DNA from 2 places in the Bradyrhizobium sp. SZCCHNR1015 genome. Region 2 is predicted to be linked to the other one. Evidence: riboswitches for the same ligand, from Rfam matches in the RefSeq annotation. Region 2 holds a riboswitch; the other holds the start of a gene.
The links. A riboswitch is a leader RNA that binds a small molecule or an ion and turns the genes downstream of it on or off. The one in region 2 is predicted to bind cobalamin.

Region 1: it holds a riboswitch for cobalamin, as region 2 does, so the genes downstream of both, QX128_RS32380 (TonB-dependent receptor domain-containing protein) here and QX128_RS23415 (HupE/UreJ family protein) in region 2, are expected to answer to the same signal.

Annotation. Positions count from the first base shown of each region.
Region 1 covers NZ_JAUEYW010000028.1:11,997-20,541, forward strand. The annotation lists gene QX128_RS32350 (threonine dehydratase) at 1-889, shown strand, start outside; gene ilvN (acetolactate synthase small subunit) at 1,026-1,568, shown strand; gene QX128_RS32360 (class I SAM-dependent methyltransferase) at 1,572-2,261, shown strand; gene QX128_RS32365 (LysE family translocator) at 2,533-3,135, shown strand; gene ilvC (ketol-acid reductoisomerase) at 3,286-4,305, shown strand; gene QX128_RS32375 (hypothetical protein) at 4,385-4,963, opposite strand; gene QX128_RS32380 (TonB-dependent receptor domain-containing protein) at 5,039-7,099, opposite strand; cobalamin riboswitch at 7,210-7,428, opposite strand; gene QX128_RS32385 (DUF2336 domain-containing protein) at 7,635-8,545, opposite strand, start outside.
Region 2 covers NZ_JAUEYW010000014.1:42,903-51,447, reverse strand. The annotation lists gene QX128_RS23450 (histidine phosphatase family protein) at 1-278, shown strand, start outside; gene cobS (adenosylcobinamide-GDP ribazoletransferase) at 275-994, shown strand; gene cobD (threonine-phosphate decarboxylase CobD) at 991-2,043, opposite strand; gene cbiB (adenosylcobinamide-phosphate synthase CbiB) at 2,081-3,052, shown strand; gene QX128_RS23430 (cobyric acid synthase) at 3,039-4,532, opposite strand; gene cobO (cob(I)yrinic acid a,c-diamide adenosyltransferase) at 4,537-5,145, opposite strand; gene cobU (bifunctional adenosylcobinamide kinase/adenosylcobinamide-phosphate guanylyltransferase) at 5,162-5,698, opposite strand; cobalamin riboswitch at 5,733-5,926, shown strand; gene QX128_RS23415 (HupE/UreJ family protein) at 6,045-6,677, shown strand; gene QX128_RS23410 (DUF1636 domain-containing protein) at 6,681-7,076, shown strand; gene cobW (cobalamin biosynthesis protein CobW) at 7,097-8,134, shown strand; gene cobN (cobaltochelatase subunit CobN) at 8,144-8,545, shown strand, end outside.

The sequences.
Region 1 (8,545 bases), on a different contig from region 2:
GCTGGGGACACATGTCGTCGTCAAGCACGAGAACCACACCCCGGCCGGCGCCTTCAAGGTGCGCGGCGGGCTGGTCTATGTCGACAACCTCAAACGCACGCGGCCGGACGTGCGCGGCCTGATCACCGCGACGCGCGGCAATCATGGGCAGAGCGTCGCGTTTGCCGGCCGTCGCAACGGCCTGCCGGTGACGATCTACGTGCCCAGGGGCAACTCGGTCGAGAAGAACCGCGCGATGGCGGCGTTCGGCGCCGAGCTGATCGAGCATGGCAGCGACTTCCAGGAATCGCGCGAGGAGGCGGGCCGCCACGCCGCGCGCGACGGCCTGCACATGGTGCCGTCGTTCCATGCGGACATCGTGCGCGGCGTCGCGACCTACGCGCTGGAGCTGTTGCGCAGCGCGCCCGATCTCGATGTGCTGTACGTCTCGATCGGGCAGGGCTCCGGCATCTGCGGCTGCATCCTGGCGCGCGATCTCTTGGGCTTGAAGACCGAGATCGTCGGCGTGCAGTCGACTGGCGCGCCGTCCTATGCGCTGTCGTTCGCGGCGCGGACCGTCGTGACGACCAACAGCGCCGACACCCATGCCGATGGCCTCGCGACGCGCAGCCCGGATGCGGATGCCCTCGCGATCATCCTCAAGGGCGCCTCACGCATCGTGCAGGTCAGCGACGCCGAGATTGCCGAGGCCATCCGTATCTTCTGGACCGACACTCACAATGTTGCCGAGGGCGCCGGGGCGGCGTCGCTCGCCGCCGCCTTGCAGGAGAAGCACAAGCTGGCCGGCAAGCGTGTCGGCTTGGTGCTGACCGGCGGCAACATCGATCTCGACCTGTTCAGGCGCTGGGTGATGCCGGCGGCCGCTCATGCCGAAGCCGGAGTTGCATGATGCGCACTCCGCTCACCACACACACCGCCGTCATGCCCGGGCTCGACCCGGGCATCCACGAACCGCGCGCTCGACGCTCGACGTGGATGGCCGGGACAAGCCCGGCCATGACGACTTGGCCAACACGGGGACACCAATGAACCAGCCAGCCTCCGCCTATTTCATCGAAGACCGCCACGATCCGAACGAAACGCACACGCTTGCCGTGCTGGTGCAGAACGAGCCCGGCGTGCTGGCGCGGGTCATCGGCCTGTTCTCGGGGCGCGGCTACAACATCGAGAGCCTCACCGTCTCCGAGACCGAGAGCCAGAAGCACCTGTCGCGCATCACCATCGTCACGACCGGCACGCCGATGGTGATCCAGCAGATCAAGCATCAGCTCGACCGCATGATCCCGGTCTATCGCGTCGTCGACATGACGCTGACGAAACGCGCGATCGAGCGCGAGCTGGCGATGGTCAAGGTGCGCGGCATCGGCGAGCCGCGCGTCGAGGCGCTGCGGCTGGCGGATGCGTTCCGCGCCCGCGTGATCGACGCCACGACCGAGAGCTTCGTGTTCGAGATCACAGGCAACACCGACAAGATCACGCAATTCATCGATCTGATGCGTCCGCTGGGCCTGGTGGAAGTCGCCAGGACCGGCATTGCGGCGATCGGGCGGGGACCGGAAGGGATGTGAGCCATGCTGGCGCGCGACTGGTACTACAACGAACGCAACCGGATCGGTCTCGATCATGCCGTGGCCTCGATCTACGGTTCGGGCGACGATGCCGACGAGCGTGCGCGCGCCGCGTTGAAGATGCTCGGTGTCAAGCCGGGCTGGCGGGTGGCCGACATCGGCTGCGGCAATGGCGTGCTGGCGACGGAAGCGGCGCTGATGGGGGCCGTGGTGGACGCCATCGACATCTCGCCGGCGATGCTGGCGCTGACCAAGATCTACACCCGCGACCGCCGTACCGCGGTGCGGATGCATTCGGCGGGGCTGCTGTCGTTCGCCTATGAGCCTGCCACCTATGACCTGATCGCCAGCGAGTTCACGCTGCACCACCTGCCGGATTTCTGGAAGGCGGTGGCGCTGGCACGGATCTTCGCGGCGCTGAAGCCGGGCGCGCAGTTCTTCCTGCGCGACATCGTCTATGTCTCCATGCCCGACGGCGCGGAGCGCTCGGTTGAGCAATGGGCGGATTTCAACATCAAGAACCACGACCTCGCCCGCGACAGCGTCATCACCCACATGCGCGACGAGAACTCCACCTTCGCCTGGGTGATGGAGCGCATGCTGACCGAGGTCGGCTTCGTCACGGTGTCCGCCGACTATCACGCCCCGATGCACGCGACCTACGTGCTGCAGAAGCCGGCGGGGCAGGGCTAGCTATGAGCGGCAGATTGGTGAGTCTCACTTTCGCGCAGGCGACGGTGCGCTCCCTCTCCCCGTTCTTACGGGGAGAGGGTCGGGGTGAGGGGCAGCCGCACGGGGAGCGTTCGCCGTTAGACCTGTACCCCCTCACCCGGATTGCATCTGGCGATGCAATCCGACCTCTCCCCGCAAGCGGGGCGAGGTTGCACTGCCCGCGCCGCGACAGGCGCGGCCGCCATGCGCAGGTGACCGCAAGTCAGTGCTTGCTTGCGGCGAGAACGTCCTGATGTCCCAGCAGCTCCTCATCGCCTTCGTCACCTTTGCCTTCGTCATGGCGTTCACGCCGGGGCCGAACAACATCATGCTGCTGTCGTCGGGCGTGACCCATGGCTTCCGCCGCACGGTGCCGCACATGATGGGCGTCAGCTTCGGCTTCGCCTTCATGGTCGGCGCGGTCGGCTTCGGGCTGGCCACGGTGTTCATCCGCTACCCGGTCCTGCAAGACGTTCTGAAATATCTAGGCGCGGCCTATCTGATCTACCTCGCGGTTGCGATCGCCTTGTCCGGATCGACCAAGCCTGAGGACACCACGCCGCGCGGCCCGATGTCGTTCTGGGGCGCGGCGCTGTTCCAGTGGGTCAACGCCAAGGGCTGGGTGATGGTGATCAGCACCATCACCGCCTATGCCGCGATTGCCAGCTTTCCGGCCAATGTCGGGCTGCAGGTCGCGATCAGCTTCGTGATGGCGATCGGCTCGACCGTCACCTGGACCCTGTTCGGCACCGCGCTGCGGCCGCTGCTGAGCTCCGACCGTGCGGTCCGCGCCTTCAACATCCTGATGGCCGCGCTGCTGCTCGCCTCGCTCTATCCCGTCTTCATGGACGCATGAAGGACGCCGCCGCCATGCGAGATCGGGGTTTCCAACGGGACCCAAAATGCTCTAGACACGGGCCGGATTTCGTCCGGGCGCAGCCGCCCGTGCCTCACCCAAGCGTCTGACTTTTCAGCCAATTCCGGCCATCTCAAAGAGGAAACGACAATGCGTGTCTACTACGATCGCGACGCCGATCTGAACCTGATCAAGGGCAAGAAGGTCGTCATCGTCGGCTATGGCAGCCAGGGCCACGCCCACGCGCTCAACCTGAAGGATTCCGGCGTCAAGGACGTCGCGATCGCGCTGCGCAAGGGCTCGGCCTCGGCCAAGAAGGCCGAAGGCGCCGGCTTCAAGGTGATGGAAGTCGCCGAGGCCGCGAAGTGGGCCGACCTCGTGATGATGCTGACCCCGGACGAGCTGCAGGGCGACATCTACCGCGAGCACCTGCACGACAACATGAAGCAGGGCGCCGCACTGGTGTTCGCCCACGGCCTGAACGTCCACTTCAACCTGCTCGACCCGCGCGCCGATCTCGACGTGCTGATGATCGCGCCGAAAGGCCCCGGCCACACCGTCCGCTCCGAGTACCAGCGCGGCGGCGGCGTGCCCTGCCTGATCGCGATCGCCAAGGATTCCTCGGGCAACGCCCATGACCTCGGCCTGTCCTACGCCTCGGCGATCGGCGGCGGCCGCGCCGGCATCATCGAGACCACCTTCAAGGAAGAGTGCGAGACCGACCTGTTCGGCGAGCAGGCGGTGCTGTGCGGCGGCCTGGTCGAACTGATCAAGGCCGGCTACGAGACGCTGACCGAGGCCGGCTACGCGCCGGAGATGGCCTATTTCGAGTGCCTCCACGAGGTCAAGCTGATCGTCGACCTGATCTATGAAGGCGGGATCGCCAACATGAACTACTCGATCTCCAACACCGCCGAGTACGGCGAGTACGTCACCGGCCCGCGCATCATCACGCCGGAGACCAAGGCCGAGATGAAGCGCGTGCTCGACGACATCCAGTCCGGCCGCTTCGCGCGCGACTGGATGCTGGAGAACAAGGTCAACCAGACCTCGTTCAAGGCGACCCGCGCCAAGCTTGCCCAGCACCCGATCGAGGAAGTCGGTGCCCGCCTGCGCGACATGATGCCCTGGATCAAGAAGGGCGCGCTGGTCGACAAGAGCAAGAACTGAGCTTGCGACGACGATCGGATATGAGAACGGCGGGCCGAGGCCCGCCGTTTTTGTTTGGTGGCTAGGAGATGGTCGCCGGTCAGGAGGCCGCGCGGCGCGAGACCAGTGGGGTCAGCAGGCGGACGATCTCACTGACCGCGACGAGGCCGACCAGCCAGGCGGCGCTGGTCAGGCCGAGGCGGGCGACGATCGGGAGCGCGAAGCTTGCGGCCCCGCCGAGTGCGGGCGTGGCGGCCAGCAGCACCAGCTCATAGGCGGCGTAGGCACTGAGGAGCGCGACGGCAAACGCGGCCGGCGCTGGTGCCGTGCGCAAGGCCGCCAGCGCCATGCGGGCTATGACGGTGGCGCTGAGCGCCGCGACGCCGATCATGGCGCCCCAGGCCAGCGTGTTGGCATCGACCGGATAGTGCAGCGCGCCGAAGCCGACGCCCTGGTTGACCAGCCAGGCGCCGAGCATCACCGGCAGCGCCATGCGCAGCGGCAGCATGGCGGCGGCGATCACGGCGAAGGCCGCAAACGGCGTCGCGCAGGCGAACACGAAGCTCGCCAGCGCGCAGGCCGCTGTCAGCAGCGCGAAGCAGAACGCAGCGGCATGCCGTTGCGGAACGGGCGCGAGGCGAGCCCCGGAACCAGATCGGGCGAGAACGTCGAGAGTCATGGAACATCTCCTTCTATTGCGATTGTAGTCCATTTCGGCAGCTTCTGTCAGCCGCCGGGAGGTTGGTCGGCAGCGTCACTGCACACCGGAGCTCGCCACCCGGAGGCCGCCGAACACGCCGAAGCCCGGCGCGAGGAATCCGGTCGGGTTCTGGTAGTGACGGTTGAACAGGTTATCGATCCGGCCGAACAGCTTGACCTGGTTGGACAGCGCGTAGTCGCTGCGCAGGTTGACGACCGTATAGCCGGGCGCGACCAGGCCGGTGGTCATGCCGTCGCGGCTGACATCGAGCCAGTCGCTGATCCTCAGCACGGTGGCCGACAGGCGCAGCGCATCGATCGGCTGCCAGGTCGCGGTGGCGCTCCATTTTTCCTTCGGCCGCCGCAATAGCTGCTGGCCGGTGGCCGCATCGACCGCGCGGGTGAAGGTGTAGTCTGCACGCAGCGAGATCCGGTCGGTGAGATCAGCCGTCACGAAGCTCTCGGTGCCTTCGGTGGTCGCGAGGCCGACATTGGCGTAGGAGGTGAAGGTCGCGTTGAAATTGATCAGGTTGGTGATGCTGTTGTGGAAGTAGGTCGCGCCGAAGCGGATGCGATCCGAAAACAGCGGCTGTTCGAAGCCGGCGTCGTAGCCGGTGCTCTGCTCCGGCTTCAGGTTGGGATTGGCGAAGAAGTTGAAGGCCGGAAAATCCTGGTGCAGCTGGCTCAAGGTCGGCGCCTTGAAGCCGGTGCCGTAGCTCGCCTTCAGCTTGGTCTCCGTCACCGGCAGGATCACCGCCGGCGCGATCCGGTAGGTGCCATGGCCGCCGAATTGGTCGTTGACGTCGTTGCGCAGGCTCGCCACCACGAACCAGCGTTTGGCGAACTCCGTCTGCAGCTCGATGAAGCCGGCCTTGTTGCCGTTCTCGGCGGAAAGATCAGTTGTTTTCAGCCGCTCGGTCTGCCGCTCGAGGCCGACGACGAGATTGTTGTGCGGCGCCAGTTCGGTCACCGCGTGCCAGTCATATTTGATGCGCTCGCCGGTCGCGATCGCGTCCACGGGATTGCCGGCCGTCAGATCGGACGACCAGTTGTTCACGTAGTTGACGCCGAAATAGTTCCTGACGCGGCCGCCGAGCAGCGACCACACGGCTTCCTCGCGCGTCGCCAGCTGGTGGACGGTGTGGTTGCTCCTGATAGCATCGGGAACGCTCGGAAAGCCGCTGTCGCCCGTGAACAGCAGCGTGGCGTCGGTGTATCGAATCACCGAGTTCAACGTCCAGGCCTCGTTGAGATCGAAGCCGATCTTGGACGAGGCGGTCACGTTGTCGTAGACGTTGCCGATCGCCTTCTGCCCCGCCGGGAGCAGCTGCCACGGCGTCACCGGCACGTCGCCGGCGTGCAGATGCGCGACATTGACCGCGTAGTTGACATTACTTTGTGAGCCGCTGACGCCGGCCGACTGGTTGAAGGTCTTGAACGACCCGCTCTCGACCGAGGCGGTCGCCCGCGCCGGGCCGTCGCCCTTGCGCGTGATCACCGAGATCACGCCGCCGATCGCATCGGAGCCGTACAGCCCGCTCTGCGGCCCGCGCAGCACCTCGAGCTGCTGGATGTCGGCGGCGAGCAGATGCGCGAAATCGAACGCACCGTTGCTGTTGGTGACGTCGCCGACGTCGATGCCGTCGATGATGAGCTTGGTGTGGTTGGCATTGGTGCCGCGCATGAAGACGTTGGTCTGGCCGCCCGGGCCGCCGGCCTGCACGACGTTCAATCCGGGGACGGTGCTCAGGATGTCCGGCACCGTGCGGGCCTGCTGCGCGGCGATGTCCTTGTCGGTCACCACCGTGATCGCATTCGCGACGTTGGCGACCGGCGTCACGATGCCGGCCGGGCTGACCGCGACGGGCGGGCTGGCCGGCGATTCCGGCTTTGCCGCCGGCATCTGTTGATGCGCGGCGTTGCCGGCTCTGCGGGGGATGGCCGGTTTCGGAGCGATCGGCCGGTGCGGCGGGTCGACCTCGACCGGCGGCAGCAGATCGGGCGAGGCGGATTGCTGCGCCGTTGCGGGGGAGGGACCGAGCAGCGCGAACGACGAGAGGAGGCAGAACGACGACAGAAGGGCGCGACGGCGCCTGGCATGGGGAACGGGAGACACGAGTGACCTCGGCATGACGTCAGTGGCACGTCACCGCGAACGAGGTCTCATGCACGCCTTTGCAGGCCTGCCTGAAAACGATGCCAATAACGCCCCGACCGGCATCCTCGCGTGTGACCACGGCTGACGGCAGGTCTCCTGGCTCGCGGGTCGTCACCTCCACGTCGCCTTCCCGGGACCGAGATTTCCCAGTGGCCTCTGACGCGAGATTCGCCGCTTACAGTTGCGGGGGCAGCTGCGGCCTTCGGTCACGTCCCTTGCGAGACGCATCCGGCACCGCATTCCCTATTGAGCCCCGGTCGAGGGGCACCGTCGCCGTCACCGTAGGAGTGCGGGCGCACCAAAGTCAATCCGGCGCCCGGTGATCTCCTGGCGATAACGCGCTGGAGTGGATTGCGTGTGGCGAACTCTCTCGGCCGCCGCGTTCGGCGTGAGATACCCGGCGCCCGCGACGCCCCACAGCTGTCGTTCGCAGGGACGACAGCGGGATGTGAGGCGCGAATCAATTCCGGCGCGAATCGCTTGCGAGCGCCGCTTACTTCTCGACCTTGTTGTGCACCATCCAGAACCGCAGGGTGCGCTGGGCGGTGTCGAGGGACAGGCGGGAATAGTCGCGTTCCGCGAGCTTCAGCGTGTCGCTGTCGATGGCGTGCTTGATCGGCCGGTGGGTCAGGATCTTCGCCACCACCGACCAGGCCAGCCCGGCGGCACGGCAGGGGATCAGCACGATGTCGGTGCGCGGGCCCTCCAGCACCTTGGCCATCATCTCGGTCGGGACGTTGTTGAGCAGGCCGAGTGCGGCGGACACCTCGCCGAAGCGGCGGGTCTCGGCGAAGAAGGCGATGGCGGCATCGTTGAGCTCGTTCAGCCCCTTCATGCGCTTGACGGCCTCTTCGGCCAGCGTGAAGTCGCGCCCGATCAGGCCGCCGTCGCTGCGCGCAACGTCGGCGATTGCCTTGAGGATTTTCTTGATCTCCTGCTGCAACGCCGGCGGCGCCGAGGCCATCAACTTGGCGCGCACGGCTTCGGTTGCGCGGCGCAGGAGGTCGCGCAGATGCTTGGTGGGCAGGTCGATGCGCAGCCCGATGATCTCGGACAATTCGTCGTCGTCCTCGGCATGCGCCATCATCCCGGAATAGCCGGTCTCGGAGAAGCGCGCGGTCTGGTTGTTGGCAAGCTTGCGGATGACCCGGCGCTCGCCGCGGTCGACGATGATGTCGGTCACCGCCTCGGTCAGATGCGGGCGGCTGGAGATCGCCATCAGGTGATCCTGGCCCTTGGTCGCCGCGACCTCCACCAGCGTATGCTCGGTGAGCCGGCTCGAGTGCATCAGCACGTTCTCGGCCACCGAGATTTCGTCGTCGCGGGCGAGCTGCTGGATCAATTCGACGGGCGCATAGTCGACCGGCGCGAGATGCTTGCTGAGCTCGGCCCGCGCGCGGGTCT
Region 2 (8,545 bases):
ATCCCACAGTCCGGGCACCGGGCGGTGAGAGCTGGGTCGATCTGCGAGCGCGTGTCACGCGCGCGACTGATCGCATTCTGGCAAAGTCCGAGCCTGCGCCGGTTCTGGTGGTGACGCATGGCGGCGCCGTGCGTGCCGCGCTGTCGCATCTGCTCGGCTGGCCGCTGCGCCAGCTATGGAGCCTGCGTATCTGTCCCGGCACGCGGATCACGCTCGAAGCCGGGCAGGGCGATGATGGTGTAGCTTGGGGCGAAATCGTCGAGATCATCCAGCCATGATGCTTCGTGAATTCTGGATCGCATTGCAGTTCCTGACGCGGCTACCGACACCGCGCGTCGCGGAGTCGCGACCGGATGATCTCGCGCGGGCGTCGGTCTGGTTTCCGGCAGCCGGACTGGTGATTGGCGCCTGTCTGGCGCTGGTCGCCCGTCTTTTTCATGATGCTGATCCGTGGATCGTCGCGCTCGCCGTGCTGGTCGCCTGGATCTGGATCACCGGCGCGCTGCATCTCGACGGGCTCGGCGACGTCGCCGATGCGTTCGGCGCCGCGCATGGCAAGCCCGAGCGCTTCGTCGCCGTGCTCGGCGATCCCCATGCCGGCAGCTTCGCCTTGGTCGCGATATCGCTGCAGATCGCCGCCAAGCTGGTGCTGACCGCCGAGCTGGCCACGGGCCCGACGGCCTGGGCGCTGCTGCTGATCCCGGCTTGGGCACGGCTGGGAACGCTGGTCTGCACCAAGACGCTACTGTCGTTGAAGCCGGGGCTCGGCGCGAGCGTCTCGAACAGCGTCGGTTGGAATGTCATTATCGCGTGGGGCGGCGTGCTCGTGATCGCCGCGCTGGCCGGCGCGGTCCCGACGCTGCTCGCCATCGTGCTCCTGCCGGCGGTCGCGTTCTATTGGCAATGGCGGCTCGGCGGCATCACTGGTGATTGCCATGGCGCCAGCATCGAGGTCACGGAAACGCTGCTGCTTGCCGCCTGCGTGCTCGGCTAGAAGGCGCCGCCGAGCGCCTGCGCCAGCCGCTGCCACTCGGACTCATCGCCCGGCAGGCCGAAGCGCAGCCAGTTCGGCTGAGCCGGAAAACGCCGGACGTGGATGCCGTGCCGGGCGAGCCGCTCGGCCAATGCGGCAGCATTCGCGTTCTCGACCAGCCTGAACAGGGGTGTTCCGCCAAGAGCCCTGGAACCGAGGCTGTGAATTTGGCAGCCGGACGCGGTCAGCATCGTATCGAGCCGTTGTCCGTCGGACACCAGCCTCACGCGTGCGTCCCGCAGCCATTGGTCGTCAGCCAGAGCAATCGAACCTATCGCAAGCGCAGGTCCAGACACGGCCCATGGACCCAGCGCACGGCGCAATTGATCGGCCAGGTCCTGGGAAGTTATGGCAAAGCCGAGCCTCAATCCTGCCAGGCCGTAAGCCTTTCCGAACGATCGCAACACCAGAGTGGCTGGTGGCAAGTTCGGAATCAGGCTCGCCTCCACGGGACAGAAATCAGCAAAAGCTTCGTCTACCACAAGCAGGCCGTTGCGACGCGCGAGCGTCACGCCGAGCAAGTGGAGCGTGGCGCGTGGCAGCAATCGTCCAGTGGGATTGTTCGGGTTGACCACAATGGCGACGTCTGCTTCCGCCAGCGCATCGACCTTGTCGACCAAACGCACTCGGTGACCGCAGCGGCGCCAGCAGAGCTCATGTTCTTCGTAGGTCGGCGCAAACACAGCGACCGAACTTGAAGCGCGCAGGCGCGGCAGAATCTGCAGCAGCGCTTGGGTGCCTGCGGCCACAACAATCGATGCGGGTGTCCGCAGGCGGTACCGTGCAGCGGCAACGGACAGCAGCGCGTCCTCGTCGGGCTTGCTGGGCAACCGTGTCCAGCTCTCAGCCGGGACCGTCGGCACGGGGTAAGGGATCGGATTGATGCCGGTCGACAGATCGATCCACGGCAGCGGTGCGTCCGGGTAGAGACGGCTGACCGCAGCGAGATCGCCGCCGTGAAGGATCGCTTCCGGCTCATCCTTATGCGTGCTAGTCGCTCTGTCGTCCATCTCGTTCCTTTACATGCCTTTCCTTAAGCGGAGATCGATGTTCGTCTCTCTCGCGCTCACGGCGCTCCTCGTCGAGGCGGCGGTCGGCTATCCCCAGGTGCTGGTGCAGCGGATCGGACATCCCGTGATGTGGATGGGCGCGCTGATAGCATGGGGGGACCGCCGCTGGAACAGGGCAGCAGACAGCTTTGCCGCACGATGCGCGCGCGGCATTGCGCTCGTGTGCCTGCTCGTCGTCGGGATGATGGCCACCGGCCTCATTGCAACATGGGTCGTGCAGGCGCTCGTCGGCGAGCCGGTTGCAACCATCATCCTTGGTGTGGCGGCAAGCAGCCTGCTGGCCCAGCGCAGTCTCGATACGCATGTCGCCGCGGTCGCAGAGGGGTTGGAGCAGCAGGGACTCGACGGCGGCCGCCGGGCCGTGGCGATGATCGTCGGCCGCGATCCCGAGCGGCTGGATGAAGCCGGCGTCGCGCGGGCTGCGGTCGAGAGCCTGGCTGAGAACTTCTCCGATGGCGTCGTTGCGCCGTTGTTCTGGCTGGTTATCGGCGGACTGCCGGGCATCCTGATCTACAAGACTCTCAACACCGCCGACAGCATGATCGGTCATCTCTCTGACCGTCACCGCGCGTTCGGCTGGGCGGCGGCGCGGCTCGATGATCTCGTCAACTTGCCGGCCTCGCGCCTGTCCGCGCTGTGGATCGCAGCCGCTGCGGTCTGCATCCCCAACGCCTCGGCTTCGGCCGCACTGCGAGACGTTGCACGCGATGCATCGAAGCATCGTTCGCCCAATGCCGGCTGGCCGGAAGCGGCGATGGCCGGTGCGCTTGGATTACGCCTGGCAGGGCCGCGCGTCTATCACGGTCATCTCGTCACCGATGCCTGGATGGGAGACGGGCGCGCCGATCTCGACGCGTCCGACATCCGGCGTGCCCTGCGGCTGTATCGGCTGGCGTGTCTGGTTCAGGCGGCGGTCGTCGCAGGCCTCGTCCTGGTCAGGATCCTGTAGTCGCCACGGGGGGCGCGGGTTTGCTCGCCAATGCCAGGATACGATCAACGTCGACGTAGCGCTCGAGATGCGCCGCGAGTGCATCCAACGTTGTGTCCACATCGGTCTCATAAGAGAGGCCGCTGGTCGTCGCACCGAGGCCGCGCAGCCAATGGCTGCGCAGGCCATCGTCGGCGAACAGACTATGCACGTAGCAGCCGGCTACCAGGCCATCAGGCGCGATGGCGCCATCGCGACGACCGTCGGAGAAGGTCAGGAAGGGGCGCTGTGTCGCTGGTCCCTCCGTGCGGCCGATGTGCATCTCGTAGCCGCGGAACGGCAATTGACCGTCCATCAGCGTGCCCTGGACCTCGCGCAACGCCTTGTCATCCGTCAGGGTCGTTTCGACGTCGAGCAGCCCAAGTCCCGTGACGGAACCAGATGCCCCCTCGTGTCCGTCGGGATCGCTGATCATGCGTCCGAGCATCTGATAGCCGCCGCAGATGCCGAGCACGCGGCCGCCGCGGCGCAGATGCGCGATGAGATCGATGTCCCAGCCGGCGTCACGCAGGGCTGCGAGATCGGCGATCGTCGCCTTCGAGCCCGGCAGGATCACGATCGATGCGTCGCCGGGAATTGGCGTGCCCGGCCGCAGGAACTGCAGATCGATTCCATCTTCCAGTCGCAACGGATCGAACTCGTCGAAATTGGAAATGCGGGGGTAGGCGAGGATGACGACCTTCGGCCGTTGTCCTCCCGATGATCCGCGTTCAGCCAGTCCGAGCGCATCCTCGGCGGGCAGGCGGCGCGCATCGGAAAAATGCGGAATGAGCCCGAGCGACGTCCAGCCCGTCCGCTGCGCGATCTCGTTGATGCCCGACGCGAATAACGCCGGATCGCCGCGGAACTTGTTGACGAGGAAACCCGCGATGCGTGCGGCATCCGCGGGCGCGATCACCGCCTGGGTGCCGACCAGGCTCGCAATGACGCCGCCGCGGTCGATGTCGCCGATCAGCACCACCGGAATCTGCACCGCCTGGGCAAAACCCATGTTGGCGATATCGCCGGCGCGCAGGTTGATCTCGGAGGCGGAGCCGGCGCCTTCGACCAGCACGATGTCGGCATCGGCAGCCAGATGGTGAAAGCTCTCGAGCACCGTATTCATCAATTGCGGCTTCATCGCCTGATAGGCCGATGCCTTGGCGTTGCCGATCACGCGGCCCTGCACCACGACCTGCGACCCGATCTCGCTCTGCGGCTTCAGCAGCACCGGGTTCATGTGCACCGTCATCGGCCGCCGCGCCGCGCGCGCCTGCAGCGCCTGGGCGCGGCCGATCTCGCCGCCATCCGTGGTGACGGCGGCGTTGTTCGACATGTTCTGCGGCTTGAACGGCGCCACTTTTAGGCCGCGCAAGGTCAGCGCACGCGCGAGCCCCGCGACGATCAGCGATTTGCCGACGTCGGAGCCGGTGCCCTGGAACATGATGGCGCGCGCGCTCATGAGCCTAGTACTCGATGCCTTCCTGCGCCTTCACGCCGGCCGCGAAATGATGCTTCACGAGGTTCATCTCGGTGACGAGATCGGCGGCCTCGATCAGCTCCGGCTTGGCGTTGCGGCCGGTGACGACGACGTGCAGATCGGGACGGCGCCCTGCGAGCGTGGCGACGACGTCGGCGATATCAAGATGATCGTAGCGCAGCGCGATGTTGAGCTCATCGAGGACGAGCAGCCGGATCGACGGATCCGCCATCAGCTCCTTTGCCTTGGCCCAGGCGCGCTCGGCCGCGGCGACGTCGCGCGCGCGATCCTGGGTTTCCCACGTAAAACCTTCGCCGAGCGTGTGCCACGACACCTGGTCGCCGAACGTCTCGATGGCCTTGCGCTCGCCGGTCTCCCACGCGCCCTTGCCGAATTGCACGACGCCAATGCGAAAGCCGCGGCCGATCGCGCGCAGCATCAGGCCCCACGCCGCCGTCGATTTGCCCTTGCCCTTGCCGGTGTGAACGATGAGCAGGCCCTTCTCCACGGTCTTGGAGGCGACCTCGGCATCCTGCACCGCCTTGCGGTTCTCCATCTTCGCCTTGTGGCGGGAATCGTCGGCGCTTTCGGTCACGGGCATGTTCTCCTTGTCACTTCAAAGTCAGCGGCAGTCCTGCCGCCATCAGGATCACGCGATCGGCCACGGCCGCGACGTCCTGGTTCAGTCGACCCTGGGCGTCGCGAAAGGCGCGCGCCAGCGCATTGTCCGGCACGATGCCCAGCCCGACTTCGTTGGACACGGCCACGATGGGGCCATTCGCGCTCCTGAGCGCATCGATCAGCTCGGCACATCTGGCCGGTACGTCCATGTCGGCGAGCATCACATTGCTGAGCCAGAGCGTCAGGCAATCGATCAGCATCGGCGTGCCCGAATCTCCATGTGCCCGGACGAGGCTAGCGAGATCATGCGAGGTCTCCAGCGTCTGCCATCCCTCGGTGCGGCGCGCCTTGTGCTGGGCGATCCGGTCGGTCATTTCGGCGTCGAACGCCTGCGCCGTCGCAACATAGGTCCAGGGCGGCGGAAGGGCGGTGACGAGCGCCTCGGCATGGCGGCTCTTGCCCGAGCGCGCGCCGCCGAGCACCAGCGTCAGGCGCGGCAGGACGGGGTGCGGCGGGGCAGGGGCCATGGGGACGATTCCGATTGACGGGCTTTGGCGCGACCCGTATCTAACAGATGACGGTTCTCCGAAAGGAGAGATTTAGGGAACACGGTGCGGGTTCTTGACCCAAGGCCGTGGCTGCCCCCGCAACTGTAATCGGCGAGTGTGAGGCCAAGACACCACTGGGAAACCGGGAAGGTGGCCTGATGCAGCGACCCGAGAGCCAGGAGACCTGCCGTCGACATTGCTGTTGGCCGACCCGTCGCGCGGGGAGTCGCGATGCTGGTTCTGATCCCGCCGGGATGGGCGGGATGCCGTCGGATGCAGCGCATCGTCCGGTCCTCTGGGGAGCCGGCAAGCGACGGAGACGGCCATGAAGTTGACCCGTACCACGACCTTTGCAGCCGCGAGCCTGTTGCTGCTCGCCGCCGATCCCGCCTTCGCGCATCACATGATGGGCGGCAAGCTGCCGCAGACGTTTGCGCAGGGGATGCTGTCCGGCCTCGGCCATCCCATCATCGGAATCGACCATCTGGCGGCGATCGTGGGCGCAGGCATCGTTGCAGCTCTTCTGGGCCGCGGCTTCGCGCCGGTGCTCGCCTTCACCACCGCGATGATCGCGGGCGTCGGCCTGCATGTGGCCAAGGCCAACATCCCCGCTGCCGAGCTGCTGGTCGGCCTGACCACCGCCGTGGTTGGGCTGGTGGTGGTGATGCGTGGGCGTTTCGGCGTGTTGCCGGTTGCCGGCCTGTTCGCCGTGACCGGCCTCGTCCACGGATATGCGCTGGGTGAATCGATCGTCGGCGCCGAGAACTCTCCGCTTGGAGCCTATCTCGCCGGGCTGCTCGTGATCCAGACCGTCATCGCGGCCGGTGCGTTCCTCGGCACCAGGCTGCTGTCGGCGAAGGCCAAGGCGGCTGCGCCGCTGGCGCTGCGGCTCGCGGGCGCTGCCATCGTGCTGGTGGGCGGCGTTGCCGCCGCAACGGCCGCCGGCGTGATCGGCTGATTGATGATCGCATCGGAGACTGGAGAGACGACGCTGTTCGTCTGCGTCACCTGCCGCACGCAGGCGCCTGAAGCTGCGCCGCCGGACGAGCCGCGGGCCGGTGCCCGTTTGCTCGCAGCCATCGAGACGGTGCCGGCCGCGCAGCGCGCCGGCGTCACCGTTGTCGGTGTCGAGTGCCTGTCGAACTGCAATCGTGCGTGCACGGTTGCGGTGACAGCGCCGGGCAAATGGACCTATGTGCTCGGCGCGCTCGATCCGGATCTGCATGCGCGGGATGTGCTGGCATTCGCGCAGCTGCATCAGCGCCATGATGCGGGCCTGCCGGCCTGGCGCGAGCGCCCGGAATACATCCGCAAGAACACCGTCGCGCGCGTGCCTGCGCTGTCGGCGCCACGCTGAAACCGAGAGATCGCATCGCCATGACGAAGTCGTTCGCCAAGACGCCTTGCACCATCGTCACCGGTTTTCTCGGCGCCGGCAAGACGACGCTGGTGCGCAATCTGATCGAGACCGCGAACGGCCGCCGGCTCGCCATCATCGTCAACGAGTTCGGCGACGTCGGCATCGACGGCGACATCCTGAAGGGCTGCGGCGTGCCGGACTGTCCGGAGGATCGCATCGTCGAGCTGTCGAACGGCTGTCTGTGCTGCACCGTCGCCGACGATTTCGTGCCCGCGCTCAGGAGCCTGCTGGATCAGAAGGAGCCGCCGGAGCATATCGTGATCGAGACCTCGGGGCTGGCGCTGCCGAAGCCGCTGGTGCAGGCCTTCAACTGGCCCGAGATCGCGACGCGTGTCACGGTCGACGGCGTCGTGGCGGTCGTCGACGGCCCGGCGGTGGTTGCGGGCCGCTTCGCCGACGATCCGGAAGCGCTCGCGGCGCAGCGCGCCACCGATGCCTCGCTCGATCACGACAACCCGCTGGAGGAGGTCTACGAGGACCAGCTGCTGTGCGCCGATCTCGTCGTGATGAACAAGAGCGATCTGATGAGCGAGGAGCAGCGCAAGGATGTCGCCGCCGAGATCGCCGCCAAGGTGCAGCGCGCGGTCAAGGTGATCGCGACCGAGCATGGCAGGCTGTCGGCGTCGGTGCTGCTCGGGCTCGGCGCCGCAGCGGAGGACGATCTCGCCGCCCGGCCGTCGCATCACGACAACGAGGCCGAGCATGATCACGACGATTTTGAGAGCTTCGTGCTCGACGTCCCGGCGCAGGCCTCACCCGATGCGCTCGTCGACCGGATCGCGGCCGCCGTCGATGCGCATGATGTCTTGCGGGTGAAAGGGTTCGTGGAAGTTGCCGGCAAGCCGCTGCGCCTCCTGGTGCAGGCCGTGGGCAGCCGCATTCAGCACCAGTTCGAGCGCCCGTGGCGCTCGGGCGAATCGCGGCAGGGGCGGTTGGTGATCATCGGCGAGCGCGGCCTCGATGCCGCCGCCATCCAGAGCCTGATCACAGGGTAGGCGTCACCGATGCACCTGCTGGCGACAACGGGCGGGGATCTCGACGACCTCGAACAGGCCGTGGATCTTGCGCAGTCGCCGGCCGAGATCGTCGTGCTGTCGTTCTCGGACACCGACCTGTCGGCGTTGGCCGAAGCCTGGACCGCGACGTCGACCGAGCTGCCCAGCCTGCGCCTCGCCAGCCTGAAGCGGCTGAAGCATCCGATGTCGGTCGATCTCTATGTCGACCGCGTCGTGCTCGGGGCGCGCGCCGTCGTCGTGCGTTGTCTCGGTGGGCTCGACTATTGGCGCTACGGGCTGGAGCGCATCGCGTCGACCTGCCGCAGCAGCAACATTCTGTTCGCGGCGCTGCCGGGCGATGATCGCGCCGACGACCGGCTCGATGCGCTCTCGACCTTGCCGCACGACGCG